One region of the Azospirillum agricola genome, then DNA from elsewhere that is predicted to be linked to it. Evidence: riboswitches for the same ligand, from Rfam matches in the RefSeq annotation. Region 1 holds a riboswitch; each other region holds the start of a gene.
The links. Region 1 has a riboswitch for thiamine pyrophosphate ahead of thiO (glycine oxidase ThiO). Riboswitches for the same ligand answer to the same signal wherever they lie in the genome.

Region 1 (7,163 bases):
GCGTGTTCAGGCCTTCCGCGACCTCGATCACCACGTCGCCGCCGCGGCCGCCGTCGCCGCCGTCCGGTCCGCCGAACTCGATGAACTTCTCGCGGCGGAACGCCACGGCGCCGGGGCCGCCGTCGCCGCTCTTCAAGAACACCTTGGCCTGATCGAGGAACTTCATCGTGGGACCTTGCCCGTCAGCGGATCACAGAAAACCAAAACAAAAATCGGGGGCCGGTCGCCCGGTCCCCCGACTTTATCCCACAACCGTGCGCGCCTGGTAAACCGGCAGCGCGACGACCCGGTTACTCCGCGGCGACCGCCGGGACCTGGTCGTTGGCGGCAACCACGTTCACGTAGGTGCGGCCGTTCGAGCTGTGCTTGAAGAAGACCTGACCGTCGGCCATCGCGAAGATGGTGTGGTCGCGGCCGAGGCCGACATTCTCGCCCGGGTGGAACTTCGTGCCGCGCTGGCGGACGATGATGTTGCCGGAGATGACGTTCTCGCCGCCGAAACGCTTCACGCCGAGACGGCGACCAGCGGAATCGCGGCCGTTGCGGGACGAGCCGCCTGCCTTTTTATGTGCCATGGGGTGTTGCTCCTGTCCTTAAAAGACGCCGGCCGATCAGGCCGCGCCGTTGATCCCGGTGATGCGCAGGACGGTGAGGTCCTGGCGGTGGCCGTTCTTACGGCGGTAGTTCTGGCGGCGCTTCTTCTTGAAGACGATGATCTTCGGGCCGCGATCCTGGGCGACCACCTCGGCCACCACGGCGGCGCCGGCCACCGTCGGGGTGCCGATCGTCGTGTTGCCGGCGTCGCCGACCATCAGCACGTCATCGAGCGTGATGGAAGCGCCAGCTTCGGCTTCGATCTTTTCAACACGGATCACGTCGCCATTGGCGACCTTGTACTGCTTGCCGCCGGTGCGGATCACTGCAAACATCGTCGTCACTGCCTATGTCAAAACAAACGGCGGGCTGCTCGCCCACCGTTCGATGCGCAAGCCCGTTCATGGGAGCGGGGATCTATACGCAGCTACCGCCGCGAGTCAACAGGGTTGGTGATGCGATTGTTCGCATTTTTCCGCAAAAAGGGCTTGCGCGGGGGCAGGCGTTTGGTTAGGTTCCCGCCACCCCGGAAACGGGGGCGCGGAGGGGTGGCAGAGTGGTCGATTGCACCGCACTCGAAATGCGGCATACCTGTGAGGGTATCGAGAGTTCGAATCTCTCCTCCTCCGCCAGAATTCTTCCGGAGCGTCGAGGCAAGGGCCTCCGCTCCGGGTCTTCAAAAAGATGACGATCCCCTGGTCTTGGACCGGAACGACGAACCGCCCTGCTCGCCGGCACGGCGGTTTTTTCGTTTCGGGATGCCGGCCGCGATGAGGCGGCCGGCCCGCCGCCGCTTCAGCGGAAGGTGCCGCCGCTTCAGCGGAAGGTGATGTAGCTGTCCAGCGCGGCGCGGCGCAGCGATTTCAGGATGTGCGGCGCCGCGCCGGTGGCGATGATGCGCCCGTTGGCCTCGCGGCAGCGGTTGGCCAGGATGAACAGCATCCCGACCGCGGCGGAATCGATGAAGGTGACGAAGCGCAGGTCGAGCGGGACCACCGGCCGGTTGCCGAAATCCCATTGTCCCAGCATGGCGTGGAACTTCGGCCCGTCCTCGTAGGTGCAGCGGCCCGACAGCAGGATGCCGTCCTGTCCGTCCACGGGGGTGAAGGCGTACTCCATGCGTGCGTCCCGAAAAGATAAAATGCAAACTTTCTTCATGGGACCACGAAGTTTTCCGCAGTGCAAGAGCGTGAAATGAGCGATTTGTAACGTACGCCGACGGCGCCGGTCCGATTGCCGGCCGCCCGGACTGGACAAAGCGGGCATGCGCCTATATCTGGTGGGCGCCCCCGGCCGGACGGCCCAGACGTTCCGTCCGCGGGGCTCGCAAACCCGGTTCCGCCAACCAGCAAGCCCCGACGACGCCGGCCGACCGTCCGCCCCGGACCTCCGCCGCCGCCCCGGCGTTGCCTCGTTCCAAAGGGAGGGTGCCGCGATGCACGCCGATCCCCAGACGCCGAACCCCCGGCCCTCCGCCCCGTCGCCGCGTGACGAGGCGGAGGACGAACGCCGCTACGGCGTCGAGCCGGAGTTCGTGGACGAGATCGTCACCCTGCTGCGCGCCCGCGAGCGCGACGCCGTGCGCGCCCTGCTCGACGACCTCCACGCGGCCGACGTCGCCGACCTGATCGAGCAGATCGATCCGGCCGAGCGCGACGGGCTGATCGAGATCCTGCGCCCCGGCTTCGACGGCGAGGTGCTGTCCTACCTGAACCCCGACCTGCGCGAGGCGGTGGTCGGGCGGTTCGAGCCGCGGGAGCTGGCCGCCGCCGTCGCCGAACTGGACACCGACGACGCCGTCGACGTCATCGAGGATCTCGACGAGGAGACGCGCGCCCGCATCCTGGAGAATCTGCCGGCCGAGGACCGCGCGCTCGTCCAGGAGAACCTGACCTACGACGAGGGCAGCGCCGGCCGCATGATGCAGCGCGATCTGGTCGCGGTGCCGGAATTCTGGACGGTGGGCAAGACCATCGACCATGTCCGCGCCGCCGCCGACGATCTGCCGGAGGATTTCTACGACATCTTCATCGTCGACCCCATGCACCGGGTGGTCGGCGCGGTGCCGCTGTCGCGCCTGCTGCGCCAGCGCCGCACCGTGCGCATCGCCGATCTGGTGACCGACGAGGTCGACGCGATTCCCGCCACCATGGAGCAGGAGGAGGTGGCGAACCTCTTCCGGCAATACGCGCTGGTCTCCGCCCCGGTGGTGGACACGGCCGGGCGGCTGATCGGCGTCATCACCGTCGACGACGTCGTCCGCGTCATCGACGAGGAGGCCGAGGACGACCTGCGCAAGCTGAGCGGGTCGGGCGACACCGGCGTGTTCAGCGGCATCGGCGCCATCGCCCGGTCGCGGGTCGGCTGGCTGACCGTCAACCTGGGCACCGCCTTCCTCGCCTCGGCCGTCATCTCGCTGTTCGAGGGCACCATCGAGCAGATCGTCGCGCTGGCGGTGCTGATGCCGATCGTCGCCTCAATGGGCGGCAACGCCGGCACCCAGACGCTGACCGTCGTCGTCCGCGCGCTGGCGACGCACGAGCTGTCCTCGGCCAACGCGCTGCGGGTGGTCGGCAAGGAGGTGCTGGTCGGGCTGATCAACGGCGCCATCTTCGCGGTGATGGTGGGGGTGATCGCGCTGGTCTGGTTCGGCCCGATGATCGGGGTGGTGATCGCCTGCGCGATGATCATCAATCTGGTGATCGCCGGCCTGTGCGGGGCGCTGATCCCGCTGGGGCTGGAGCGGGTCGGCGTCGATCCGGCGGTGGCGAGCGCGGTGTTCCTCACCACCGTGACCGACGTCGTCGGCTTCTTCGCCTTCCTGGGGCTGGCGGCGGCGATCCTTCTGTGATGCGGAAACGATCCGCCGCCTGAACGATTCCCTCTTGCAAAAGACAGGCGGATCGGAAATATCGGTTGCATTGGCTTGGGGTGCCGCGCGGTGGTCGCGCGGCTGAGATCACACCCATCGAACCTGTCTGGGTAATGCCAGCGAAGGGAGCCGTTGCATGGTCCATGCACCGAATCCGCGTTTTCACACGCACCCGTCCGCCGGGGCGCGTCCGTCCGTCGCCATCCTGGGGGCCGGCTGCATCGGCCTGTCGATCGCCTGGAGGCTGGCGGCGTCCGGTTGTTCCGTCGACGTCTTCGATCCCGGCGCGGCCGGGCGCGGCGCCACCCACGCCGCCGGCGGCATGCTGGCGGCCTGCGTCGAGACGGAGCCCGGCGAGGAGAGCCTGCTGCCGCTGACCCGCGCCTCCCAGGCCCTGTGGCCGGGCTTCGCGCGCGAGCTGGAGGAGGCGAGCGGCCTGTCCGTCGATCTGCGGACCGACGGCACCATGGTCATCGCGCTGACCGCCGACGACGCCGCCAAGGTCCGCTTCCTGCACGAATTCCAGCGCGGGCTCGGCCTGCCGGTGGAGTGGCTGACCGGGGCGGAGGTCCGCCGCCGCGAGCCGTACCTCCAGCCCGGCGTGGCCGGCGCCCTGTTCTGCCGCGAGGACCATCAGGTCGACAACCGCAAGCTCGCCGCCGCCCTGCTGCGCGCCGCGCGGGCGGCGGGCGCGCGGATCCACGAGCGCTGCGACGCTCCCGCCCTGCTGGTCTCCGGCGGGCGCGCCGCCGGGGTGCGGGTCGGCGACGTCACCGTCTCGGCCGACCGGGTGGTGCTGGCGGCCGGCGCCTGGTCGGGGCTGGTCGATGGGCTGCCGCCCGTGGCGAAACCGCCGGTGCGGCCGGTGAAGGGGCAGATGGTCTGCCTGCGGATGGATGCCCGGCTGCCCCTGCTGCGCCACGTCGTGTGGACGCCGGGCACCTACCTGATCCCGCGCCTGGACGGCCGGCTGCTGATCGGCGCCACCACGGAGGAGCGCGGCTTCGACGACCGGCTGACGGCCGGCGGCCAGTTCGCCCTGCTGGAGGGGGCGTGGCGCGCCCTGCCGGGCGTCGCCGAGCTGCCGATCGAGGAAAGCTGGGCCGGCTTCCGCCCCGGCAGCCGCGACGACGCGCCGATCCTCGGCGAGACCCCGGTGGAGGGGCTGATCCACGCCACCGGCCACCACCGCAACGGCGTGCTGCTGACCCCCATCACCGCCGACGGCATCGCCCGGCTGGTCCTGACCGGCGAGACCGACCCGGTGATGCGCCCCTTCGCCGCCGGCCGATTCGCGCCGAGGGGAGCCGCCGCATGACCGCCGCCGCATCCATCCGCGTCAACGGCCGCGAGGAGCCGCTGGCCTGCGCCTCCGTCGCCGAGCTGCTGGCCGGGCGCGGCATCGCCGAGGATGCGCGCGGCGTCGCCGTGGCGCTGAACGGGGCCGTGCTGCCGCGCCGCCGCTGGACCGGCACCGCGCTGACCCCCGGCGATTCCCTGGAAATCGTCCGTCCGATCCAGGGCGGCTGAGGACATCCGATCATGACCGATACCATTGGCAACGACACCCTGGCCATCGCCGGGCGCGACTTCGGCTCGCGCCTGTTTCTTGGCACCGCCGGCTACCCCAACCAGCAGGTCATGCTCGACGCGCTGGCGGCGAGCGGCACCGAACTCGCCACCATGGCGATCCGCCGCATCAGCCTGGACGGCTACGCGGAGAGCCTCGTCGACGTGCTGCACGGCGCGTTGGGCGGCCGGGTGGGGCTGCTGCCCAACACCGCCGGCTGCCTGACCGCCAAGGAGGCGGTGCTGACCGCGCAACTCGCCCGCGAGGCGCTCGACACGCCCTGGATCAAGCTGGAGGTCATCGGCGACCGCGAGCTGCTCTACCCCGACGTCGAGGAACTGCTGCGCGCCACCGAGGAGCTGGTGAACGACGGCTTCGTCGTGCTGCCCTACTGCAACGACGATCCCGTCACCTGCCGCAAGCTGGCCGACCTGGGGGCGGCGGCGGTGATGCCGCTCGGCGCCTTCATCGGCTCGGGCCTGGGCATCCGCAACCCGCACGCCATCGAGACGATCTGCGCCCGCAGCCCGGTTCCGGTGGTGCTCGACGCCGGCATCGGCACCGCGTCGGACGCGGCGCGGGCGATGGAGCTGGGCTGCTCCGCCGTGCTGCTCAACACGGCGGTGTCGAAGGCGCGCGACCCGGTGCGGATGGCGGCGGCGATGCGCGACGCGGTGGCCGCCGGGCGCGGCGCCTTCACGGCCGGGCGCATGCCGATGCGCGCCTTCGCCGAGCCGTCCAGCCCGCAGCTCGGGCTGATCGGGGGCTGATCGCGGTCGGGAGCCGTCCCAACCGGGACCATGGGCGGCTCGCTCAACCCTTCTTGTAGGCGCCCAGCTTCGGATCGGGCTGGGCGTCGTTGAGGACGCGGGCGTCCTCGTTGGTCATCGACTGGACCGTGCAGGCGGTCGAGTTTCCGTTGCGGAACAGGTAGATCAGCTTGCGGTCGGCCTTCTTCTGCGGGTCGTGCAGGTTCAGGCCGTGGCCGAAGGCGACGCCCAGCACCTCGCCCTTGAAGAAGGCGCGGAAGCGCATCGGCATCAACTCGCGGAAGCGGCGGGCGGCGCAGTCCTTGCTGAGATCCTTCTCGAACCGGCCGGCCTTGCGCCAGTCCTGGGTGGAGCGGATCGTCATCCATTGCGGCGGCAGCGGGAACTTGGTGAGCGGCGGCGCGATCGGCAGGTCGCGGCCGGGCGGAACCGGCGCCATGTGGTCGGGCTCGGTGCGGTCGAGCGGTCCGGCGAGGGCGGAAGGGGCCAGGAGACCCAGCAGGAGAACGGCGAGACTCCCCGCCCGCCACCCCTCTCCCCGGGGGGACGACGGGGAAAGCCAGGGAGTGGGAATGGGCCGGCGGTCAGATTCGGACATCGAAGCCTTCCTTGCGAATCGCCTTGCCCATCGCCTCCACCGCTTCGGCGCCCTTTCCGCCGAGGGCGGTGGGCAGCAGGCCCTTCAGGTCGAGCGACAGGCTCAGGCTCCCGTCGGCGGCCGGAGCCCCCTTCGGAATCAGGGTCGCCGCCCCCTCCAGCCCCTCGGGCCGGCCCGTCATGCTCCCCTGCAAGGCCCGCATGATGCCGTCCAGCTCGTCCGCGCCGAAGCCGTCGGCCCGGATGGTCAGCCCCTGCGGCCGGGCGCTTTCCGACACCCGCGCCATCGACAGGCTGGAGCGGTCGAAGCCGAGCGCCAGCGGCGTGCCGCCCTGCCGCAAGGCCAGTTCCACATTGGCGACCTCGACCGAGACGGCGGTGGCCTCATGATGCCCGGCGCCGGACGGGGCGAGCGGGCGGGCCTCGCCGGGCGGACCGTCGATGCGCCCGAAGGCGGCCTTGCGGTCGTCCTCGCCGAAGCGTCCGGTGAAGCCCTTCACCGCCTCCTCGATGGCGTCGTCCTCCAGCCCGAACGCCGCCAGCATGCGGCCGAGGTCGCGTCCCATGGCCTCCATCACCTCGCCGAGGCGCTCGGCGAAGGCGTCGCCGTATTCCAGCGCCCCTTGCGGGGAGGCGAGCGCATCGTCGGCCCCGTCGGCGGGGCCGCGCAAGGGCTTGGCCAGGCCGTCCAGGGCGGCGCTGAGCAGGACGGCCGGGTCGGACGGGGGGCGGGCCGGCGTGGCGGCCGTCCTCGTCCCGC
Region 2 (7,163 bases), 1.8 Mb from region 1:
GATCGGCTTCCGCGACCTGCGCGCGATGGCCTGACCGATGGCCTGACGGCCGGTCTTCCGATCGTTGGCGAGATCGCTTCGGGCGGCATGGATCACTCCATGCCGCCCGAAGCGTTTTCAGTGCGACATCAGCGTCGGCAGCGGCATGCCGGCCAGCACGCTGCGGGTGGCGCCGCCCAGCACCAGCTCGCGCAGGCGCGAATGGCCGTAGGCGCCCATCACCAGAAGGTCGGCGCCGAGATCGGCGGCGGTGGACAGGATGCGGTCGCCGACCTCGCCGCCGCCGGTGGCGGTCTCGGTCCGCTGGGCGGCGGCGATGCCGTGCCGCCCCAGCCAGTCGACCAGCGCCGGCCCGTCCCCGTCGCGCCGGCCCGGCGGCGTGACCGTCAGGACCGTCACCGATTCCGCCGTCTCCAGGAAGGGCATGGCGTTGCGCACCGCGTGGGTCGCCTCGCGGCCGTTCTTCCAGGCGATCAGCACGTTGCGCCCGATGGGCGCCGTCGCCGGCTGGTCGGGCGGCAGCACCAGGGTGGGGCAGGCGGTCGCCAGCGGCAGCCGGTCCGGCACATGCAGCGGCACCCGCTCCCCCGACCGCTCGGCGGCGGACTGGGCGACGATGGCGAGGTCGGCGTAGGTCGCGCGCTCCGCCAGCAGCTCGACATGGTCGCCCTCGTCGACGCTCCACCGGTGGGAAACGCCGTCGAGGGCGACGGAGACCTCGGCCTCGATGCGCTCGGCGTTCTCGTGGGCGATGGCGGTCGCCTCGGCGATGTAGCCGTAGGAGGCGGCGCGGCCGGTCGCTCCCGCCGGCATCGACACCGGGGTGGCGATGTAGAGAGCCTCGACATGGGCGGAGAAGCGCCTCGCCAGCGCCGCGGCGACCGCCAGCCGGCTGGCGTGGGCGTCGTCGTTCGCCATGTGCAGGAGGATGGTCTTGATCGGCATGCGCTTCCCTCGCTGTTGATCGGCTCCCTTCTGCGTCCGGACGGGACGGCGGAGCATTGACCCTCTAGGTAATGCTCCGCGCGCCGTTCTGGCAACAGGACCCGCGCGGGAAAGACGTTACTTGACCACCACCGCGTAGCGCTCGACCGGCTCGACCTTCTGGATCAGGCCGCGCGCCTTGAGGAATTCGGCGAAGCGGGCGTAGCGCTGGCTGTCCAGGGCCGCCGGGCTGTGCGAGAAGCGCGGCAGCGTGTCGGCCCAGGCGCGGCGGTTCAGCTCGTCGTTCAGCTCGGGGCGGTCCTTGACGAAGGCGGCCTGCGCCTCCTCCGGATGGTTCAGGATGTAGAGGGTGGCGCGCTCGACCGCGTCCAGGAAGCGCTTGATGCGGGCGTCGCCGGTCTTGTCCTTGTGGGCGATGACGATCAGCTCGTCGTAGGGCGGCACCCCTTCCTCCTCGGGGAAGAAGGCGCGGCCGGGATGCTTCTCGATCTCCATCTGGTTCAGCTCGAAGTTCCGGAAGGCGCCGACCACGGCGTCCACCTGCCCCGACAGAAGCGACGGCGACAGCGAGAAGTTCACGTTCACCAGCGTGACATCCTTCAGGCCCAGCCCGTGCTTCTCCAGCATGGCGCCGAGCAGCGCGTCCTCGAAGCCGGCGATGGAAAAGCCGATCTTGCGCCCCTTCAGGTCCGGAATCGTCTTCACCGGCCCGTCGCGCAGCACGACGACCGAGTTCAGCGGCGTCGACACCAGCGTGCCGACGCGGACCAGCGGCAACCCCTCGGCGACGTGGAGGATGAGCTGCGGCTGGTAGGAGATGGCGAGGTCGGTGCCGCCGGCGGCCACCAGCTTGGGCGGGTCGTTGGGATCGGCGGGCGCGGTCAGCGTCACGTCGAGCCCGGCCTCCTTGAAGAAGCCCTTCTCCTGCGCCACCACCAGCGGGGCGTGGTCCGGGTTGACGAACCAGTCCAGCATGACCGACAGCTTGTCGGCCGCCTTTTCCTGGGCCACGGCCGGCAGGGCCGTCATCAAGCCGGCGGCGACGGCCGCCACGGCGAACATGCGCTTCATCCCGATTTCCTCTTGTCCATGGAGCAGGCGCTTTATCCGTTGAGGCCGCCCGCCGGTTGCGTGTCGGATTGCCAGGGCAGCGCGCGCCGGGCCAGCGCGTTCACGGCGGCGTAGAGCGCCACCGCGAACAGGCCGAGCACCAGCACGGCGGCGAACAGCAGGTCGATCTGCATGCGCGCGTTGGCGTGCAGCATCAGGTAGCCGAGGCCGGAGGAGGAGCCGACCCACTCGCCGATCACCGCCCCGATGGGCGCCACGGCGGCGGCGACCCGCACCCCCGACCAGAAGGCGGGCAGGGCCGCCGGCAGGCGGATCGACCACAGCGTCGCGGCCGGCGTGGCCCCCATGGTGCGGGCGAGGTCGAGCCAGCCGGGATCGGTGCGGCGCAGCCCGTCGAACAGGGCGGTCGTCACCGGGAAATAGATGATCAGCACCGCCATGGCGATCTTCGAGGCCATGCCGTAGCCGAGCCACAGCACCAGCAGCGGCGCCAGCGCGAAGACCGGAATGGCCTGGCTGACCACCAGCAGCGGCATCAGCCAGCGCTGCGCCGCGCGGAAGCGGGCGAGCGTCAGGGCGCTGACTCCGCCCAGCACGACGCCGCCGACCAGCCCCAGCAGAATCTCGGTCAGAGTCGTCAGCCCGTGCTGCATCAGCAGCGGCGCCTGCCGCTGCATCGCCTCGGCGACGGCCAGCGGACCCGGCAGCAGGTAGCGGGGCAGGCCGGTCAGCCACACCAGCCCCTGCCACGCGCCCAGCAGCACCGCCAGGGTGACGGCGCCGCGCGCCAGCCCCCTCATGCCGGCCCCCTCATGCCGCCAGCCTGCGCAGCAGCTCGGCCTGGAGCGCCAGCAGGGCCGGATCGTCGACCCGGCGCGGGGCGGTGCCCGGCGGCTCCAGCGCCGGACCGACGGTCGCCGGGCGGCCGGTCATCACATGCAGCCGGTCGCCGATGCGCAGCGCCTCCAGCGGGTCGTGCGTCACCATCAGCACGGTGCGCCCGGCCAGCGTCTCCGCCGCCGTCTCCTGGAGCCGCAGCCGGGTCAGCGCGTCGAGCGCCGAGAAGGGCTCGTCCATCAGGACCAGCGGCTTGTCCTCCATCAGCGTGCGGGCCAGCGCCACCCGCTGCCGCTGCCCGCCGGACAGCGACGCCGGGCGGTCGCGCTCGCGCCCGGCCAGCCCGACGCGGGCGAGCAGGGCGACGGCGCGCTCCACCCGGTCCGCGTCCGGTTTCCGCCGCCGCAGCCGGTCGCCGAGCAGCGCGTTGTCGAGCACGGACAGCCAGGGCAGCAGCAGATCCTGCTGGGCCATGTAGGCGATGCGCCCGGCAAGCGGCCGGCCGTCGCCGGCTTCCACGCGGGTCGGCGGCTCGGGTTCGGCCAGCCCGGCCAGCACGCGCAGCAGCGTGGTCTTGCCGACGCCGCTCGGCCCCAGCAGGCAGGTCGTCCGCCCGGCCTCCAGCGTCAGGGTCAGGTCGGAGAATAGCACCGTCCCGCCGTAGGTCAGCCGCGCCGAGGACACCGCGACGGGCAGGGCCGCGACGTGGGGAGGGACCGGCCGGGCGCCGGAACGGAGAAGGACATCGGTCATGACTCACTGATCCCTACGCCGGTGTGAACCGGATCAGGTTCCAGGGGTCGTCCCACGCCTTGGGACCTCTCAGCCGACCATCGGCTCCCCCCAGTGAAGGCGCCGACTATAGGCGGGCGGCGGCGGGCGCCGCAAGGGGGCGGTGGCGCCATCCCGCCTTGCGGAAACGCGTATGGCGCCGGCCCTTGACCGGAGGTTCCGGCCGCGCCACGTCATCGACGGCGGCGTTCCGCTCGCGCTGCGGCCAGACCGGATCATCCCTTGCCCGTTCCCCTGTTCATCGGCCCCCTGTTCATCGGCGGCGAGATTTACCGCGGCTCGACCTACGGGCCGAAGCACCCGCTGGCGATTCCGCGCGTCTCGACCGTGATCGACCTCAGCCGCGCCATGGGCTGGCTTCCCGAGACACGGTATCTCGACACCCATGTCGCGACGGAGCGCGAGCTTGCCCGGTTCCATACACCCGACTACATCGCCGCCCTGCGCCGCGCCGAGGCGGAGCAGCGGGTCGATGCGGAGACCGGCGCCCGCCACAACCTCGGCAAGCTGGAGAATCCGGTCTTCCCCGAGATGTACCGGCGTCCGGCGACCAGCGCCGGTTCGGCGATCCAGGCGGCGCGGCTGCTGCTGGAGCGTCCGTCCGGCATCGTCTACGCCCCGGCCAGCGGCACCCACCACGCGCGGGCCGGACGGGCCAGCGGCTTCTGCTACTTCAACGCGCCGGTGCTGGGCATCCTGGAACTGCTCGACCAGGGGGTGCAGCGGGTGCTGTACGTCGATCTCGACGCCCACCACGGCGACGGGGTCGAGGAGGCGTTCGCGGAGGATGGGCGGGTGCTGACCGTCTCGGTCCACGAGGAGGGCCGCTGGCCCCGCACGGGAAAGGCGGAAGACCGCCACGCCGTCCAGGCCCGCAACCTGCCGGTGCCGCCCGGCTTCAACGACAGCGAGATGGCGTACCTGATGGAGAAGGCCATCCTGCCGCTGGGCCGCGCCTTCCGGCCGGAGGTCCTCGTCATCCAGACCGGCGCCGACGCGCTGGCCGAGGATCCGCTGAGCCGGCTGGAGCTGTCCAACCGCGCGCTGTGGGACTCGGTGGCGGCGCTGCTGCCGCTGGCGCCCAGGATTCTCGTGGTCGGCGGCGGCGGCTACAACCCATGGTCGGTCGGGCGCTGCTGGGCCGGGATCTGGGCGGTTCTGAACGGCATCGACCCGGTCACGGACCCGACCCCGGAGGCCGAGGCGGTTCTGCGCGCCCTGACCTGGACGCGCGCCGCCGGCCGCAACCCGCCGCCGCACTGGTTCACCACCCTGGCCGACGAACGCCGGCCCGGCCCGGTGCGCGATGCGGTCCGCCGCATGGTCGATGTGGCGCTGGCGTGACGATCCCGTGGCGGTTGCGATTCGGATCGTCGAATTCCGTCACGTTTCGTTGACGAAACCGGATTGTTCGGGGATTCTGCTTTTCATGCGGTTCCGGTCGCGCCCCGTCGGGTGGCGCTGGCCCGGCTCCAGGGCGCGAGCGCGCGGGTTTGGGAGTGCTGGCGGACGGATGTCGAACACGACGCTGTTCCTGATCGCCATCGTCGTCATCATGCTGGCCGCGATCCCCGTGGCCATGATGCTGAAGGATTTCCTGCCGGGCATCCTGGAGAAAAGCTCCGGCCTCGACCAGCTGGAGAACCGCATCTACGTCCTCCATGCCGAGTCGCACGACCTCCAGGACCGGGTGAACGGGCTGGTCCAGCGCCGCAACGGGCAGGCGTCCGACAAGCACCGGCTGGAGGCCGACATCCGCAAGGCGGAGAAGCAGATCCGGGAGCTGGCCGAGCAGCCGCCGCTGTTCGTCCACGAGGTCGGCGATCCGCAGGCCGGCCTGACCAAGTTCGTCGCCAGCGTCAGCCAGGAGAAGGCGTCGGCCGCCGCCCGGCTCAACGGGGACCGGGCGCAGGTCAACCCGATCTGGCGCTGCGCCAACGTCGCCGAGATCTGGGCGGCCAGCCAGGAGGAGGCGCGGCAGATGGTGGACGTGGCCTTTCCCTTCAAGATGGGCTTCGAGACGTCCTTCCAGCGCGCCGGCAAGGGCGCGCCGAAGAAGCCGGCGCTGCCGCCGAAGGTGGATGCCGTCTGATGATGCTCAACTTCATCATCGTCCTCGCCATCGTCGCCATCGGGGCGTGGCTCGGCAACGTGCTGCTGACGGTGGAGGCGCGGGTGTCGCAGACCCGCAACCGGGTGCGGGGCGCGCGGAGCAAGCTCGACGCGCTCGAAGGCAACATCCGGCGCCTCCACCGCGAGGAGGAGAAGCTGCACGCCGAGATGGATGAGCTGATGCGCGACGTGGTCGGTCTGCGCAAGGAGCAGTCGGAGGTCCAGCGCCGCCTGTCGGAAGCCCAGGCCAGGCGGCGCCCGCAGATCCTGATCCTGACCGACCGTCGCAACCCCAACGACAAGGAATGGCTGGTCACGGTGGTGAACCAGCAGATCGGCGAGATCGACGCCGCGCACCCGCTGGCGCTCGATTGGGCGCGCGGGCGCGAGTATCTGGTGTGGGCGGACTCGGAGCGCGAGGCCGCCGAACGCGCCAACCGCCGCTTCAGCGCCCGGCCGGGCTATCAGGTGAAGGCGGTGGCGCCCGTGAAGGGCGACCTGTATTCGGCGGGCGCGGCGCGCGGCGCGGCCTAGGTCCCGCTCCGCGCTTTCGCGCTCCGTCCCGCAAGGCCCTTCCCCGGCCGGGCGTGGCCGGGGAAGGGAAGGGGCTCAGCGGGCGCCGGCCTTGGCCGGGGCGTTGCCGGTCTGGCGGAAGGCGTCGTGCAGGTAGGGCGACAGCGCCAGACGCATGTTGCGCAGCCACTCGTGGATGACGATCAGCGAGCGCGAGGCGACCGGCGGCGTCATGCCCAGCTTCACCAGATCCTCGCGGGTCATGGTGGCGACCTGATCCAGCCGGTGGCCGGTCAGCCGCGCCCAGGCCGGGGCGGTGCAGGGGGGCATCGCGATGACGTGGACGCCCTCGCGCTCGACCATCTCGGCCTTGCGGCGGGCGTACTGGCTGTCCTCCAGCTGGCTGAAGGGGCCGGAGGAGCCGTTCTCGACCAGCACGCGCTTGGCCTTCGGCGCGATGGCCGCCACCCGCTCCAGCGTCGCCATGCCGGTGGACAGCGAGGCGAGATCGACCGTGACCGGCACCATGAAGGTCAGCCGTTCGCCGTCGCCGACGTAATAGTCGAAGCCCGACACCTCGGCCCAGTTGAAGAACCACTGCGAGATGTTGCCGCCGAAGTCGTACAGGCGGCCGCCGCGCTGCAACTCCGGCCCGATCAGATCCCAGAACTCGTAGAAGCCGTCGCCCGAGCCCATCATGTTCATGAAGTCCTGGGTGATGCGGCGGTGTTCGACCACCTCCGGACCGAACAGGCGGGCGAGACGCTCGTTCACCTCGTACTCGACGACCTTCAGTTGCAGGCCTTCCAGCATGGCGGTCGCCATCAGGTGATGGGACAGCAGCGTCTTGCCGACGCCGCCGCGGTCATTGAGGACGAAGATCGTGCCCAGCA
Region 3 (7,163 bases), 2.0 Mb from region 1:
GCCAGTGCCGCGAGTGCCAGGATGCCGTCGGCCACGCGGCCGGAAAGCGAAGCCCGCATCTAGCGCTCCCTCCCCGTCCGCTTGAGTCCCTCTCCCGCCCCGGGAGAGGGGGGCGCCGAAGGCGCCGGGTGAGGGGTTCCCCAAGGATCCAGGCGCATGCGTCTTGGAGAACCCCTCACCCTTCCCGCCTGCGGCGGGCCCCTTCCCTCTCCCGGGGCGGGAGAGGGAGCCATCCCCGGATCGGACATCTCACGCACGGCGGCGCACCGCTTCGCCGAACAGCCCTTGCGGCCGGACCACCAGGATCACCAGCAACGTCGCGTAGAGCGCGCCCAGCGCCACCGGGTAGGACAGCACCGACGACACCCCGACCTCGAACAGCGCGATCAGTAGCGCGCCCGCCACCGCCCCCGGCACCGAGCCCCAGCCGCCGACCGTCACCGCGATGTAGGCCTTCAGGATCAGATCGCCGCCCGCCGTCGGCGTGACGAAATAGCGGTTGGCGAGCAGCAACCCCGCCGCCCCGGCACAGGCCGTGCCGATGGCGAAGGTGATGAGGATCATCGCCGTCACCGGCACGCCGCAGGCCCGCGCCATCTCCGGATCCTGCGCGGTGGCGCGCAGCCGCCGGCCGAGTTGCGTGCGCCCGAACACCCATTGCTGGACGCCGATCAGCAGGGCGGCGACGGCGACGATGGCGACCGACTGCTCGGCCACCGCAACCCCGCCGATCCGCCAGAGCCCATCGCCGAACAGCGGCGGCGCCACGCGCGGCTCCGGCCCGAACAGCACGGAGGCGCCGTTCTGCAGGATGATGCCCACCGCGATGGTGCTGATGAACACCGACACCGGCGGGCGCCGACGCAGCGGCAGATAGGCCGCCGCCGCCAGCAGCAGCCCCAGCCCGGCCATCAGCACCAGCACCACCGGCAGCAGCACGATGCCCGGCAGCGGGATCAGCGGCGCCAGCGCCACCGCCAGCAGGCCGCCGGCCATCACCAGATCGCCCTGCGCGAAGTTCACCGCCGAGGTGGCGTTCAGCACCAGCACGAAGCCGAGGGCCACCAGCGCGTAGGCCGCCCCCAGCGCCACCCCGTTCAGCAGGAGCTGAAGCGCCGTCGCCACCCTACTTCACCACGCCCGCCACATCGTTGTAGCGCTTGACCAGCGCCGGCACGCGGCTGGTGCCGTCGTAGCAGACGATCACCGCGGAATGGGCCATGTTGCCCTTGCCGTCCGACTTGTAGGTCATGGCGAGGCCGGCGTGGCTACCGCCGGCCAGCGCCTTGCGGATGTCCTCGGCTGTCTTCGCGCCATCCCGCACCGCCGCCAGCACCATCCTCATCCCGTCATACTGGCCGAGCGCGAAGGCGTCCGGCTCCTTGCCGAAGGCGGCGCGGTAGGAGGCGGTGAAGGCCTCCATCGCCGGCGACCCGCCGGAAATGGGCGAGGCGGCGGTCTCCGCGCACACACCCTTCAGCTCGGCCGGCTCCAGCAGAGCCGCCGTGCTCGGCTGGTGCATGGCGGAGCCGGCGACGATGGGCAGGGTGACGCCGCTCGCCGCCGCCTGCTTCAACAGCAGCGCGGTCGGCCCGGAATGCAGATGGAGCACCAGCACGTCCGGCTTGGCTGCCAGCGCCTTGGTCAGCACCGGCAGCAGATCCTTGGCCGCCGGGTCGACGCCCTCCTCGAACACCAGCTCGGCGCCCAACGCCTTGAAGGCCGGCTCCAGATGGGCCTTGCCGCTCTGGCCGTAGGCGGTGGTCTGGTAGATCAGCGCCGGCCGCTTGCGGCCCAGCTCCTCCACCACGTAGCGGGCGTGGGCGGTCTTGGTCACGGCGTCGCCGGGGAAGAAGCGGAAGACCCAGGGATTGCCCTGCTCGGTGATCGAGGCGGTGCCCGACACGGTGACCAGCGGCAGCTTCAGCTCGGCCGCCAGCGGCAGCATCGCCAACATCTGCGTGCCCAGCATGCTCGCCGCCACGGCGCCGACGCTGCCGTTGCCGGCCGCCCGCTCCAGCGCCGTCACCGCCGCCTCCGGCGAGGTGCCGGTGTCGATGACGTCCGCTTTGGCGCCGGCCTCCGTCAGCGCCAGCGCGGCGCCGTTGCGCTGGCTGGTGCCCTCCAGCGACAGGAAGCCGGTCAGCGGGACCAGCACCGGAAAGGACAGCGTCTCGGCCCGTGCCGGCAGCGCCGCCAGAAGACCAAGAGCAAGGAAAGCCGCGCGCCGCATGACCGAAAAACTCCTCCTGCGCCGGCGGCGGGAGGACTGAACGGGGCAACGGGAGGGCCGGTCGGGGAAAGGCCGGTCGGCCGGGTCGTTGGCGCGCTCGGCTCCCTTCGCCGGCATGACCCGGATCAGGTTCGATGGGTGTGGTCTCAGCCCGCCGTCAGACGGGCACCCCAGCCGTGAACGAGGGGGCGAGAGTGTCGCCGCCCTCCCCATCCTGTCAAGCGGTCCTGTCAGGCGCCGCGCCGCCGCCGGTCCTTCATGGTTTCACGATGCAGGATGTAGAGGCCGCTGCCGATGATCACCATCGCGCCCGCCAACACCGGCACGGTCGGCAGGTCGCCGAACACCAGATAGCCGAACAGGCTGGCCCAGACCATGCCGGTGTACTCGAAGGGCGCCACCACCGAGGGCGGCGCGCGGCGGAAGGCCTGGGTCAGCAGCACCTGCGCCACCGCGCCCAGCGCGCCGACCGTCGCCATCAGCCCCAGTTCGGTCGCCGAGGGCGGGATCCAGACGGGAACCGCCAGCACGCCGCTGACCACCGTCGTCGTCATCAGCAGGTAGATGACGATGGAGGCGGCGGTCTCGGTCCGCGACAGCCCGCGCACCGCCAGCGCCGCCAGAGCATAGAACAGGGCGGCGCACAGCCCGACCAGCACCGGGACGACCGGCGCCCCGGTCGAGGGCTGGGCCATCACCACCACGCCGCCGAAGCCGAACAGCACCGCCGCCCAGCGCCGCCAGCCCACCGCCTCGCCCAGCAGCGGCCCCGACAGCGCCGTGATGAACAGCGGCCCGGCGAAGCTCAGGACATAGACCTCGGCCAGCGGCAGATGCTTGAAGGCGTAGAAGAAGCAGCCCATCGACAGCAGCCCGGCAAAGGCCCGCCAGACATGCCCCCAGGGCCGCCGGGTCCGCAGCGCCGCCAGCCCGCCGCCGCGCGTCATCGTGTAGCCGCCGACCAGCAGCAGCGCCACCGCCGAGCGCACGAACATCAGCTGCGGCACCGGGTAGCTGGCCGACAGGAACTTGATGAGCGTGTCCATCGCCGCGAACAGCAGGATCGTCACCAGGAAACAGCCGACGGCGTAGGGGACCGAATCGGCCTCGGCGGGCAGCAGCTCGGCGCGTTTGACGGCTTCGGTCATCAATGGACTCGGGGAACGGGAAATGGCGAGGTTGCCCACATTATAGGCAAGCCGCATCGTCGCCCAATGCCGCAACCGCAGATCAGCCCAGCGTCGGTCCGGATTTGGCCCGGACTTGGCCCTGCAATCCGCTCTCGGCTTCCCAGCCACGTCATGCCCGTGCTTGACACGGGCATCCACGGGCAAGCTTCAAGAAACCGCGTGGATGACCGGGACAAGCCCGGTCATGACGAGCAGCACCAATAAAGCGGTTGTTTCCACATGGTTACACCCGCTTGGCGATCAGCGGGCCGCGCGGCGGAGCGGTGTCGGCCACGGTGACGGCGCGCCGCAGGCGCTCCGCCGCCTCGTCGGCCTGCGCCTCGGTCCGCGCGTGGAGGATGGCGAGCGGCTGCGCGCTCGGCCCGCCCGCCGGCCCGACCTCCGTCCCCAGCCCAGCGACCGAATCGAGGCCGACCGCGAAGTCGATGGCGTCGGTCACCTTGGTGCGCCCGCCGCCCAACGCCACCACGGCCATGCCGACCGCCCGCGTGTCGATGGACGCCACCCGTCCCGCCCGCCCGGCGAAGACCGGCCGCACCACCGGCGCTTGGTCGAGATGGCAGTCGGGCCGCTCCAGCAGATCCGACGGACCGCCCAGCGCCTGGACCATGCGGGCGAAGCGCTCGGCGGCGCGGCCGTCGCGCACGGAACGGTCGGCCATCGCGCGGCCCGCCGCCGCGTCCGGCGCCAGCTTGGCCAGCGCCAGCAGTTCGCCGGCCAGCGCCACCGTCACCTCGTAGAGGCGCGGCTCGGCCGGCTCGCCGCGCAGGATGGCGAGGCACTCGCGCATCTCCAGCGCGTTGCCGGCGCTGCGGCCCAGCACCTCGTTCATGTCGGTCAGCAGGGCCACCGCCGGCAGCTCGGCGCCGACCGAGACGGTGACGATGCTCTCGGCCAGCGCCTCGGCATCCTCCAGCCGCTGCATGAAGGCGCCGGAGCCGAACTTCACGTCCATCACCAGCGCGTCGAGCCCGGCGGCGAGCTTCTTCGACAGGATCGAGGCGGTGATCAGGTCGAGCGACTCGACCGTCGCCGTCACGTCGCGGATCGCGTAGAGCCGCCGGTCGGCCGGGGCGATGTCGTCGGTGGCGCCAATCACGGCGCAGCCGACCTCTTTCACCACCCGGCGCAGCAGGTCGTTGTCGGGCTTGGCGCGGTAGCCGGGGATCGCCTCGAACTTGTCGAGCGTGCCGCCGGTATGCCCCAGCCCGCGCCCCGACACCATCGGCACGAAACCGCCGCAGGCCGCCAGCATTGGCGCCAGGATCAGGCTGACCTTGTCGCCGACCCCGCCGGTCGAATGCTTGTCGATCACCGGGCCGGGCAGGTTCAGCGATCGCCACTCCATCACCGTGCCCGAATCGCGCATGGCGCGGGTCAGGGCGACGCGCTCGCCCAGATCCATGCCGCGGAAGAACACCGCCATGGCGAAGGCCGCCGCCTGGCTTTCCGTCACCGACCCGTCGGTGATGCCGCGCACGAAGGCGGCGATGGTGGCGGCGTCGAGCGCCACCCCGTCGCGCTTGGCCCGGACGATTTCCTGCGGCAGCATCGCTCAGTAACCCGCCACCGCCGCCGGGGCCACGCCATGGCCGGCCTCGGCCAGCAGGGCGTCGAGCAGGCTCGACGCGCCGAAGCGGAAGGTCTTCGGCGTCGCCCAGCCCTCGCCCAGGATTTCATCGGCCAGCGCCAGGAACAGCGCCGCCCCGGCGGCATCGCGGATGCCGCCCGCCGCCTTGAAGCCGACCTCCTTTCCCGATTCGTAGATGCTGTCGAGAATCACCGCCGCCGCCTCCGGCGTCGCCGCCGGCTGGGTCTTTCCGGTCGAGGTCTTCAGGAAGTCCGCCCCCGCCGCGATGGCGTCGCGCGCCGCCCAGGCCAGCAGATCGGCGTCGGGGAAAGCCCCCGATTCGAGGATGACCTTCATCAGCGCCGCGCTGCCGCAGGCCTCCCGGCAGGCCTTCACCACGTTCATCGGCTGGGTGCGGGCGCCGTCGATGAAGGCGCGGTAGGGCAGCACGACGTCGATCTCGTCGGCCCCGTCGGCGACGGCGCGGCGCGCCTCGGCGGCGACCGCGGCGGCGTCGGCCTCGCCGGTCGGGAAATTGACCACGGTGGCGACCTTCACCGGCGTGCCCTCCAGCGCCTTGCGCGCGGTCGCGACGAAGCGCGGCCAGACGCAGACGGCGGCCACCGGCCCCGCCGGGGTGACGGCGCGGGCGCACAGCGCCTCGACCGTGCGGTCGGTGTCGTCGCCGTTCAGGCTGGTGAGGTCGAGCATCCCGATGGCCCGGCGCGCCGTGGCGTCGTCGGACGGGGCGTTGGCGCAGGCGTCGAGCGCGCTTTGCAGGTCGGCAGGCAGCTTCATGACCGGGACCCGTCCTTTTCATGCAGGCGTTCAAGGAAACCGACCAGCAGCCGCTCCAGATCGGAGGCGGCGGCCGAGGCGGCGCTCAGGGTCTGGTGGTGGTCGACCGGGCCGTCGCCCAGCCCCACCCCCAGGTTGGTGATCACCGCGCAGCCGGCGACCCGCAGACCGCAATGCCGGGCGACGATGCATTCGGGGACCGTGGACATGCCGACCGCGTCGGCGCCGAGCCGCTGCATCATCCGCACCTCGGCCGGAGTCTCGAAGGAAGGGCCGGGATAGGCGGCGTAGACCCCCTCCGCCAGCTCGAGGCCGAGCGTGCCGGCCACGTCCCTCAGCAGGGCGCGAAGCTGCGGATCCCAGGCGTCGGTCATGCTGGGGAAACGGTCGCCGAACGCCTCGTCGTTGGGGCCGGTCAGCGGATTGGCGCCCAGCAGGTTCAGATGGTCGCTGATCGCCATCAGCCGGCCGGGCCCGACCTCCGTCCGCAGGGAGCCAGCGGCGGCGGTCAGAACCAGCGTGTCGCAGCCGGCCAGCTTCAGCGCGCGGACCGCCGTCTTCAAGGCGTCGAAGCCGTTGCCCTCATAGGCGTGGACGCGGCCCTGCATGCAGGCAACCTCGACCCCGCCGAGCGTGCCGACGACCAGCCGCCCGGCGTGACCGGCAACGCTGGGGACCGGGAAGCCGGACAGGTCGGCGTAGGGAATGGCGACGGGATCGCCGATCCGGTCGGCGATGCCGCCCAGACCGGATCCCAGCACGATGCCGACCCGCAGCCGGTGGCCGGGGGCGCGGTGGAGGATGTCCGCGGCGGCGCGGGCAGCGGTCATGATCGGCACTCCGGTCAGAAGGCTAAATTGGTGGGGCCGAACGAATGCGGCAACAGCGCGTCCAAAGTAAAGCTCCGGCGCAGCCCCGCCGGGTCTCCGACATGGATCGGCGTGTCGGGGGCGGCGAACTCGCGGATGCGCTGGCGGCAGCCGCCGCAGGGCGTGCAGAGCGCGTCTCCTGGCTCCCCGCCGACCACCGCTATGGCGGCGATGCGGCGGTCGCCCGCCGCGACCATGGCGCCGATGGCCGAGGCCTCGGCGCACTGCCCCTGCGGGTAGGCGGCGTTCTCGACGTTGGCGCCGACGAAGATCCGTCCCGATTCGCCGCGGATGGCGGCGCCGACCTTGAAGTTGGAATAGGGGGCGTGGGCGTTGGCGCGCACCGCGCGCGCCGCCGCGATCAAGTCTTCGAGACCGTCCACCATGGCTTCAGCGCTCCTTGACGTAGGGGATGCCGCTCGCCTTGGGGGCGATCGCCTTGCCGACGAAGCCCGCCAGCAGAAGCACGGTCAGAAGATAGGGAATGGCCTGGATGAATTGGA
Region 4 (7,163 bases), 920 kb from region 1:
GCCGACTTCGGCACCATGCAGGGATGCACGCGCTGCTCGACGCCCTTCCCGGTGCGCCGGGCGATGCCGAGCAGCTTGATGCGGAAGCCCAGCTGGTCGGCGTAGTCGAAATCGACCGCCGAGACGTGGCGGATGCCCTCGATGTGGACCGAGGCGAAATCGACCGGCGTGCCGAAGGCGACCGAGGCCAGCACCGCCAGCTTGTGGGCGGCGTCGACCCCGTCGATGTCGAAGCTGGGGTCGGCCTCGGCGTAGCCCAGCGCCTGCGCGTCGGCCAGCACGTCCGCGAAATCGCGGCCGGTGGTGCGCATCTCGGTCAGGATGTAGTTGCAGGTGCCGTTGAGGATGCCGTGGATCTCGGTCACCCGGTTGGCGGCCAGCCCCTCGCGCAGCCCCTTGATGATCGGGATGCCGCCGGCGACCGCCGCCTCGAAGGCGACGGTCAGGCCCTTGCCCTCGGCCTTCAGCGCGATCCCGGTGCCGTGGACGGCGAGCAGCGCCTTGTTGGCGGTGACGACGTGCTTGCCGGTCTCCAGCGCGGTGGCGACGGTGTCGCGCGCCGGGCCCTCGGAGCCGCCGATCAGCTCGACGACCAGCTCGGCCTCGGGATCGGCGGCGAGCGCCACCGGATCGTCGTACCAGCGCAGCGCCGACAGATCGACGCCGCGGTCCTTGCCCTTCGAGCGGGCGCTGACCGCGACCACCTCGATGCGGCGGCCGCAGCGCTGCTCGATCAGGTCGGCCTGGGTCTCCAGGAGCTTCAGGACACCGGCGCCGACCGTGCCGAGACCAGCCACCGCGATTTTCAGGGGCGCGATTTTCAGGGGAGCCGCTTTCGACATCAGGCTTTCGCTTTCTCGGATTCCAGAAGGGCGGCGCGGGCCGCCGGGTCCTTGCTCGCCGCCACGCCACCGGCGTTGGAGCGGAAGAACTCCTTGATGTTGCGGGTCGCCTGGCGGATGCGGTGGACGTTCTCCACCATCGCCAGACGGACATGGCCGTCGCCGTACTCGCCGAAGCCGATGCCGGGGGCGACCGCCACCTCGGCCTGCTGGAGCAGCAGCTTGGAGAATTCCAGCGAACCGAGATGGGCGAACTGCGGCGGGATCGGCGCCCAGGCGAACATCGAGGCGGCCGGGCTCGGCACCTCCCAGCCGGCGGCGGCCAGCCCCTCGATCATCACGTCGCGGCGCTGCTTGTACATGTCGCGCACCTGCTGCACGCAGTCCTGCGGGCCGTTGAGCGCGGCGGTCGCGGCGACCTGGATCGGCGTGAAGGCGCCGTAGTCCAGGTAGGACTTGATGCGGGCCAGCGCGGTGATCAGCGTCTTGTTGCCGCTCGCGAAGCCGATGCGCCAGCCGGCCATCGAGTAGGTCTTCGACATCGAGGTGAACTCGACGGCGATCTCGCGCGCCTCGGGGATCTCCAGGATCGAGGGCGGCGGGTTGCCGTCGAAGAAGATCTCGGCGTAGGCGAGGTCGGACAGGATGTAGATGCCGTGCTTGCGGCAGAACTCGACGATCGGGCGGTAGAAGTCGAGCCCGACCACCTCGGCCGTCGGATTCGACGGGTAGTTCAGCACCAGCGCCAGCGGCTTGGGCACGCTGTGGCGCACGGCGCGCTCCAGCATGACCATGAAGCTGTCGATGTCGGTCGAGGCGCCGTTCTCCATGCCCACCGGCAGGTGGCGCACCGAGGCGCCGGCCAGGATGAAGCCGAAGGGATGGATCGGGTAGCTCGGGTTCGGCACCAGGATGATGTCGCCCGGGCTGGTGATCGCCTGGGCGAGGTTGGCCAGCCCCTCCTTCGACCCGATGGTGACGATGGTCTCGGTTTCGGGGTCGATGTCGACGTTGAAGCGACGCTTGTAGTAGGCCGCGTGCGCCTTGCGCAGGCCGGGGATGCCGCGCGAGTTCGAGTAGCGGTGCGTCTTGGGATCGCGCACGGCCTCGACCAGCTTGTCGACGATGTGCTGCGGGGTCGCCTGGTCGGGGTTGCCCATGCCGAGGTCGATGATATCAGCGCCGTTAGCTCGGGCTCGGGCCTTCATGGCGTTCACTTCGGCGAACACGTAGGGCGGGAGGCGCTTGATGCGATGAAATTCGGCGTTGGACATGGGACGCTCCGGAAAATCGATCCGGTCGCGCCGTCAACCCTATGGATCCTGCGGACCGGGACACACCTTCTACCGCCGGGGCGCGGCGGATGCGAGGCAAATCTCGCGCGGCGGGCGGGCACGCCCGCCCCCGCGCCGCCATGCCCCCGCCTCGACCAGGAAAGGGGACCGCCGCCGGACGCCGGCGGGGCTCCGGCCCCCCTCCCCGACGGGCGCCGCGCCTCACCCGGCCGGCTGGTAGATCTCCCCGCCCGAGGCGCGGAACCTCTCCGACATCTCGGTCATGCCCGACTCCGCCGCGTCGCGGATCTCCTGGGTGATCTTCATCGAGCAGAATTTCGGCCCGCACATCGAGCAGAAATGCGCGGTCTTCGCCCCCTCCGCCGGCAGGGTCTCGTCGTGGTAGGCCATCGCCGTGTCGGGATCGAGCGCCAGCGCGAACTGGTCGCGCCAGCGGAAGGAGAAGCGCGCCCGCGACATGGCGTCGTCGCGCAGCCGGGCCGCCGGATGCCCCTTCGCCAGATCGGCGGCGTGGGCGGCGATCTTGTAGGCGATCACCCCGGCCTTCACGTCGTCGCGGTCGGGCAGGCCCAGATGCTCCTTCGGCGTGACGTAGCAGAGCATCGCCGTGCCGAACCAGCCGATCATCGCCGCCCCGATGGCGCTGGTGATGTGGTCGTAGCCGGGCGCGACGTCCGTCACCAACGGCCCCAGCGTGTAGAAGGGCGCCTCGCCGCAGAGTGCCAGCTGCTTGTCGACGTTGTGCTTGATCTTGTGCAGCGGCACATGGCCCGGCCCCTCGATCATCACCTGGACGTCGCGCGCCCAGGCGATCTTCGTCAGCTCGCCCAGCGTCTCCAGCTCGGCGAACTGGGCGGCGTCGTTGGCGTCCGCCTGGCAGCCCGGCCGCAGGCCGTCGCCCAGCGACAGCGCCACGTCGTAGGTCCGGCAGATCTCGACGATGTCGGCGAACCGCTCGTAAAGGAAATTCTCGCGGTGGTGCGACAGGCACCATTTGGCGATGATCGAGCCGCCGCGCGAGACGATCCCCGTCACCCGCTTCGCCGTCAGCGGAATGTGGGCGAGGCGCAGGCCGGCATGGATGGTGAAGTAATCCACCCCCTGCTCCGCCTGTTCGATCAGCGTGTCGCGGAACAGCTCCCAGGTCAGATCCTCGGCCTTGCCGCGCACCTTCTCCAGCGCCTGATAGATCGGCACGGTGCCGATGGGAACCGGGGCGTTGCGCAGGATCCATTCGCGGGTGCGGTGGATGTCGTCGCCGGTGGACAGATCCATCACGGTGTCGGCGCCCCAGCGGATCGCCCAGACCATCTTCTCCACCTCCTCCTCGATCGAGGAGGTCACCGCCGAGTTGCCGATGTTGGCGTTGATCTTGGTCAGGAAGTTGCGGCCGATGATCATCGGCTCCGATTCGGGGTGGTTGATGTTGGACGGGATGATGGCCCGACCGCGCGCCACCTCGTCGCGCACGAACTCCGGCGTCACCAGATCGGGGATCGACGCGCCGAAATCCTCGCCGTCGCGCGCCGTATCCATGGCCTGGGTGCGGCCGACATTCTCGCGGATGGCGATGTACTCCATCTCCGGCGTGACGAGGCCGGCGCGGGCGTAGGCCATCTGCGTCACCGCGACGCCGGGCTTGCCGCGCAGGGGCCCGCCCTCGGCCGGCTCGACGTCCCGGCGGGCGAGGATCCAGTCGCGGCGCAGCTTGGCCAGCCCGTCGCGCACGTCGATGGACGCCGCCTCGTCGGTGTAGGGGCCGGACGCGTCGTAGACGGTCAGCGGCGGCTCGCCGCCGCCCAGGCAAATCTCGCGCAGGGCGACACGCAGGTCGGGAAAGCGGCTGCCGGCGACGAAACGCTTGCGCGAGGCGGGCAAGGGGCCGGTCGAGAGGCGGACGGCGCTCTGGTCGAACGCCTTCGAACCGGCGGCACGGTTCGAATCGGTGGTCTGGGTGTCGAGGTCTTTTGGCACGGGGTTTCTCCGTCTTGGCGTTGGGCGGCGGACAAACCCGGGACAAGACGGAGGCGATGGATCGCGGACGGACCGATGCATCGGCCGGATGGGACCTTGGACGGCCCGGTCGCGTGTTCCCTCCCTTCGCCGGCATGACCCGGATCAGGTTCGAAGGGTCACCACGCTGCCGGATGCGCTGACGCGCCCGGCCGTTGGTATCTCAGCCCCCTGTCGGGACCCCCCTGGAATGCGCGCGATGATGCACGGATGCACGGCTGCCGTCAAAGGAAAGCAGGGCTGATTGTCAGCCTGCGGAATTAGCATGCTCCGCAACCTGGGGAGAGCGACCGGTCATGACGGATGAAGCGGTGAAGGGCGGACGGCCCACGGCCTCCCGACAGGAGGCGGCCCGCACCGGCCCGAATCCCACGGTCTACGCGCAGCTTGCCGGGATCGTCCTGTTCTGGGGCGCCAACTGGCCGCTGATGAAGCTGGCGCTGGTCGACATCGGCCCGCTCGCCTTCTGCGCCGTGCGGCTGATCGGAACCGCGCTCAGCGTCGCGGCGCTGGCGCCGGTCCTGCGCTTTCCCCTGCTGCCCCAGCGCGGGGAGCGGCTGATGATCGCGGTGATCGGCCTGTTGCAGGTCGGCGGCATGATGGGGCTGAGCAACATCGGGTTGCAGTTCGTCTCACCGGGCCGGGCGTCGGTGCTGGCCTACACCATGCAGATGTGGGCGCTGCCGCTCGGCCTGCTGCTGCTGGGCGAGCGGATCACCCGACGCCGCGCCGCGGCGGCGCTGCTGACCTTCGCCGGGGTGGTCGTCTTCTTCAACCCGGCGCTGGTAAATTGGAGCGACGACAACGCGCTGATCGGCAACGGCCTGCTGATCGGCTGCGCGGTCAGCTGGGCGCTCGGCGCCACGCTCTACCGCCGCCGGGTGTGGCGGACGCCCTTCTGGACCCAGACCTTCTGGCAGATCGCCGCCAGCGCGCTGGTGATGGTGCCGCTGGCGCTGTTCGCCGAATCGGGACACCCGGTCCACTGGTCGGGCTCGCTGCTGGCGGTCATCGCCTACAACTGCCTGATCGCCACCGGACTCTGCTACTGGTGGTGGGGCAAGGCGCTGTCGGTCATGCCGGCCAGCCAGGCCGGACAGATCGTCTGCCTGGTGCCGGTCACCGCGCTGCTGCTGAGCGCCGCCTTCTACAACGAGCCGCTGAACCTCGGCGTGCTGCTGAGCGTGGCGCTGATCGGCGGCGGCATCGTGCTGTCGGCGAGGGTCCGCTGAGTCCGGTGCGCTGACCGGAGGCCCCGGCCCGCGCTACAGCCAGCGGCGCAGCCGGACGAAGATCATCGGCAGCAGCGCCGACAGCAGCATCAGCAGCAGGGCCGACGGGTAGGCGGCCGGCTCGTCCATGTCCGGCATCGCCGCGAAATTCATGCCGCAGATGCTCGCCACCAGGGTCGGCGGGAACAGCAGCACGGTGATGATCGAGACGATCTTCACGATCTCGTTCTGCTCGACGTTGATGCGGCCGAGCGCGGTGTCGAGCAGCAGCGCCACCTTGCCGGCGAGGAAGCCGGCGTACTCGTCCAGCCCGGCGACGTCCTGGCGGGCGGTGCGCGCCCAGCGCCGGGTCGCCTTGCCGGCGTTCCAGCCCTCGTCGCGGCCCAGGAAGTCCATCATGCGGGTCAGGCTGGCGAGGCTGACGCGGGCCTTGCCGATCAGGTGGCCGGCGTGGCCGATGCGCTTGAGCGTCTGGGTGTCGTCCAGCGTCTCGCCGCGCGAGCGCAGCTTGCGCCCACGGAAGGCGCGGCGGTTGATGGCGTCCAGCTCGATCCCGGTACGGCGCAGGACGCCGGCGGTGCGGTCCACCATGCCCTCGACCAGCGCCGCCAGCACCGCCTCGCCCTTGGTGATGGGAAGCTCGGCGTGGCTGGCGCGGCGGCGGAAGGCCAGGAAGGGCTGCGGGTCGATGTGATGGATGGTGACCAGCCGCCGACCGGCCAGCACGAAGGTGACGACGGCGATGCGCGGCTCGTCGGTGTCGGCCCAGACCAGGGCGGTGACCGTCATCGACAGAATGCCGTTCGCCACGCGCAGGCGGCTCGACTCCTCGATCTCGGCCATCTGCTCGCGGGTCGGCAGCGGCGCGCCGATGAGCGCCTCGGCGCGGACCAGCTCGTCGGGGGTCGGATTCAGCAGGTCGAGCCAGACCGTGCTGGCCGGCACGGGGCCGGGGGCGCCGTCGGCCTCCTTGGCCCAGCGCAGGAGGCCGCCGTCGTTGACGAAGACGTGCAGCATGCGGCGGCTCCTTCTGGCGTGGCGGCTGTGGGAAGAGTCTTGCCGGGGCGCCAACGTGAGCCCTTCTCCCCTTGCGGGAGAGGGGCTTATGCCAGCCCCCATGAAAGGGCCGGGGTGTTTTGGGCTGACGTGGCTCTAGGTCACCCGCCCGCCACGCCGGGGCTTTGCCGGAGGCGCAGCGGGCTCCGCCTTGGGCGCATCCAGGTCGAGCGCCCCGCCCTCCTCCTTCAGCGCCTGCTCCAGCCTGCGGCGGAAGGCTCCGCCGTCGTCCCGGCCATCCAGGAAGTGACCGACCGCCTGCCGGGCGCTGTCGCTGTCGTAGGGGACCTTGCCGAACACCGCCAGCTTGGCGCGCTCCACCAGCTTGGGGTCCATCTTTTCCCGGATGGCCCTGATCTGGCGGAGCAGTTCCTTGCGCGGATCGGACATGGCGGACCGTCTCCCTTTCCCGTCGAACGCCGTCCCTCGCTATATGGGGCGTCAGGCCTTGCCGATCAGGGTGCCGGCGCCGCCCTCGGTGAAGATCTCCAGCAGCAGGGCGTGCGGCACCCGGCCGTCGAGGATCACCGCCGCGTCGACGCCCTGCTCGACGGCGCCGATGCAGGTCTCGATCTTCGGGATCATGCCGCCCGAGGCGGTGCCGTCGGCGATCGCCGCCTGCGCCGTCTCCAGCGACATCCTCTCGATGAGGGTCTTGTTCTTGTCGAGCACGCCGGCGACGTCGGTCAGCAGGAAGAAGCGCGTCGCCTTCACCGCCGCGGCGA

Region 2: another riboswitch for thiamine pyrophosphate. It lies ahead of JN22_RS26280 (ABC transporter ATP-binding protein); the one in region 1 lies ahead of thiO (glycine oxidase ThiO).
Region 3: another riboswitch for thiamine pyrophosphate. It lies ahead of JN22_RS27420 (ABC transporter substrate-binding protein); the one in region 1 lies ahead of thiO (glycine oxidase ThiO).
Region 4: another riboswitch for thiamine pyrophosphate. It lies ahead of thiC (phosphomethylpyrimidine synthase ThiC); the one in region 1 lies ahead of thiO (glycine oxidase ThiO).

The regions. Positions count from the first base shown of each region.
Region 1 is NZ_JAIFZR010000005.1:613,747-620,909, reverse strand. Features, by position in the region: gene obgE (GTPase ObgE) at 1-166, opposite strand, end outside; gene rpmA (50S ribosomal protein L27) at 291-575, opposite strand; gene rplU (50S ribosomal protein L21) at 612-929, opposite strand; tRNA gene JN22_RS17830 (tRNA-Ser) at 1,137-1,226, shown strand; gene JN22_RS17825 (STAS domain-containing protein) at 1,411-1,713, opposite strand; gene mgtE (magnesium transporter) at 2,030-3,445, shown strand; TPP riboswitch at 3,512-3,610, shown strand; gene thiO (glycine oxidase ThiO) at 3,603-4,784, shown strand; gene thiS (sulfur carrier protein ThiS) at 4,781-4,996, shown strand; gene thiG (thiazole synthase) at 5,009-5,806, shown strand; gene JN22_RS17800 (hypothetical protein) at 5,850-6,404, opposite strand; gene JN22_RS17795 (hypothetical protein) at 6,391-7,163, opposite strand, start outside.
Region 2 is NZ_JAIFZR010000005.1:2,369,065-2,376,227, forward strand. Features, by position in the region: gene JN22_RS26260 (fatty acid desaturase) at 1-34, shown strand, start outside; gene JN22_RS26265 (universal stress protein) at 118-945, opposite strand; gene JN22_RS26270 (ABC transporter substrate-binding protein) at 1,063-2,016, opposite strand; gene JN22_RS26275 (ABC transporter permease) at 2,049-2,816, opposite strand; gene JN22_RS26280 (ABC transporter ATP-binding protein) at 2,827-3,606, opposite strand; TPP riboswitch at 3,599-3,707, opposite strand; gene JN22_RS26285 (acetoin utilization protein AcuC) at 3,868-4,989, shown strand; gene JN22_RS26290 (hypothetical protein) at 5,159-5,737, shown strand; gene JN22_RS26295 (hypothetical protein) at 5,737-6,291, shown strand; gene JN22_RS26300 (hypothetical protein) at 6,367-7,163, opposite strand, start outside.
Region 3 is NZ_JAIFZR010000005.1:2,622,083-2,629,245, forward strand. Features, by position in the region: gene JN22_RS27410 (branched-chain amino acid ABC transporter ATP-binding protein/permease) at 1-59, opposite strand, end outside; gene JN22_RS27415 (branched-chain amino acid ABC transporter permease) at 250-1,125, opposite strand; gene JN22_RS27420 (ABC transporter substrate-binding protein) at 1,127-2,233, opposite strand; TPP riboswitch at 2,319-2,416, opposite strand; gene JN22_RS27425 (DMT family transporter) at 2,464-3,381, opposite strand; gene deoA (thymidine phosphorylase) at 3,647-4,975, opposite strand; gene deoC (deoxyribose-phosphate aldolase) at 4,979-5,791, opposite strand; gene JN22_RS27440 (purine-nucleoside phosphorylase) at 5,788-6,621, opposite strand; gene cdd (cytidine deaminase) at 6,636-7,046, opposite strand; gene JN22_RS27450 (ABC transporter permease) at 7,051-7,163, opposite strand, start outside.
Region 4 is NZ_JAIFZR010000005.1:1,531,236-1,538,398, reverse strand. Features, by position in the region: gene JN22_RS22305 (homoserine dehydrogenase) at 1-842, opposite strand, end outside; gene JN22_RS22300 (LL-diaminopimelate aminotransferase) at 842-2,116, opposite strand; gene thiC (phosphomethylpyrimidine synthase ThiC) at 2,339-4,015, opposite strand; TPP riboswitch at 4,216-4,347, opposite strand; gene JN22_RS22290 (DMT family transporter) at 4,447-5,382, shown strand; gene JN22_RS22285 (CorA family divalent cation transporter) at 5,416-6,399, opposite strand; gene JN22_RS22280 (hypothetical protein) at 6,535-6,828, opposite strand; gene argB (acetylglutamate kinase) at 6,880-7,163, opposite strand, start outside.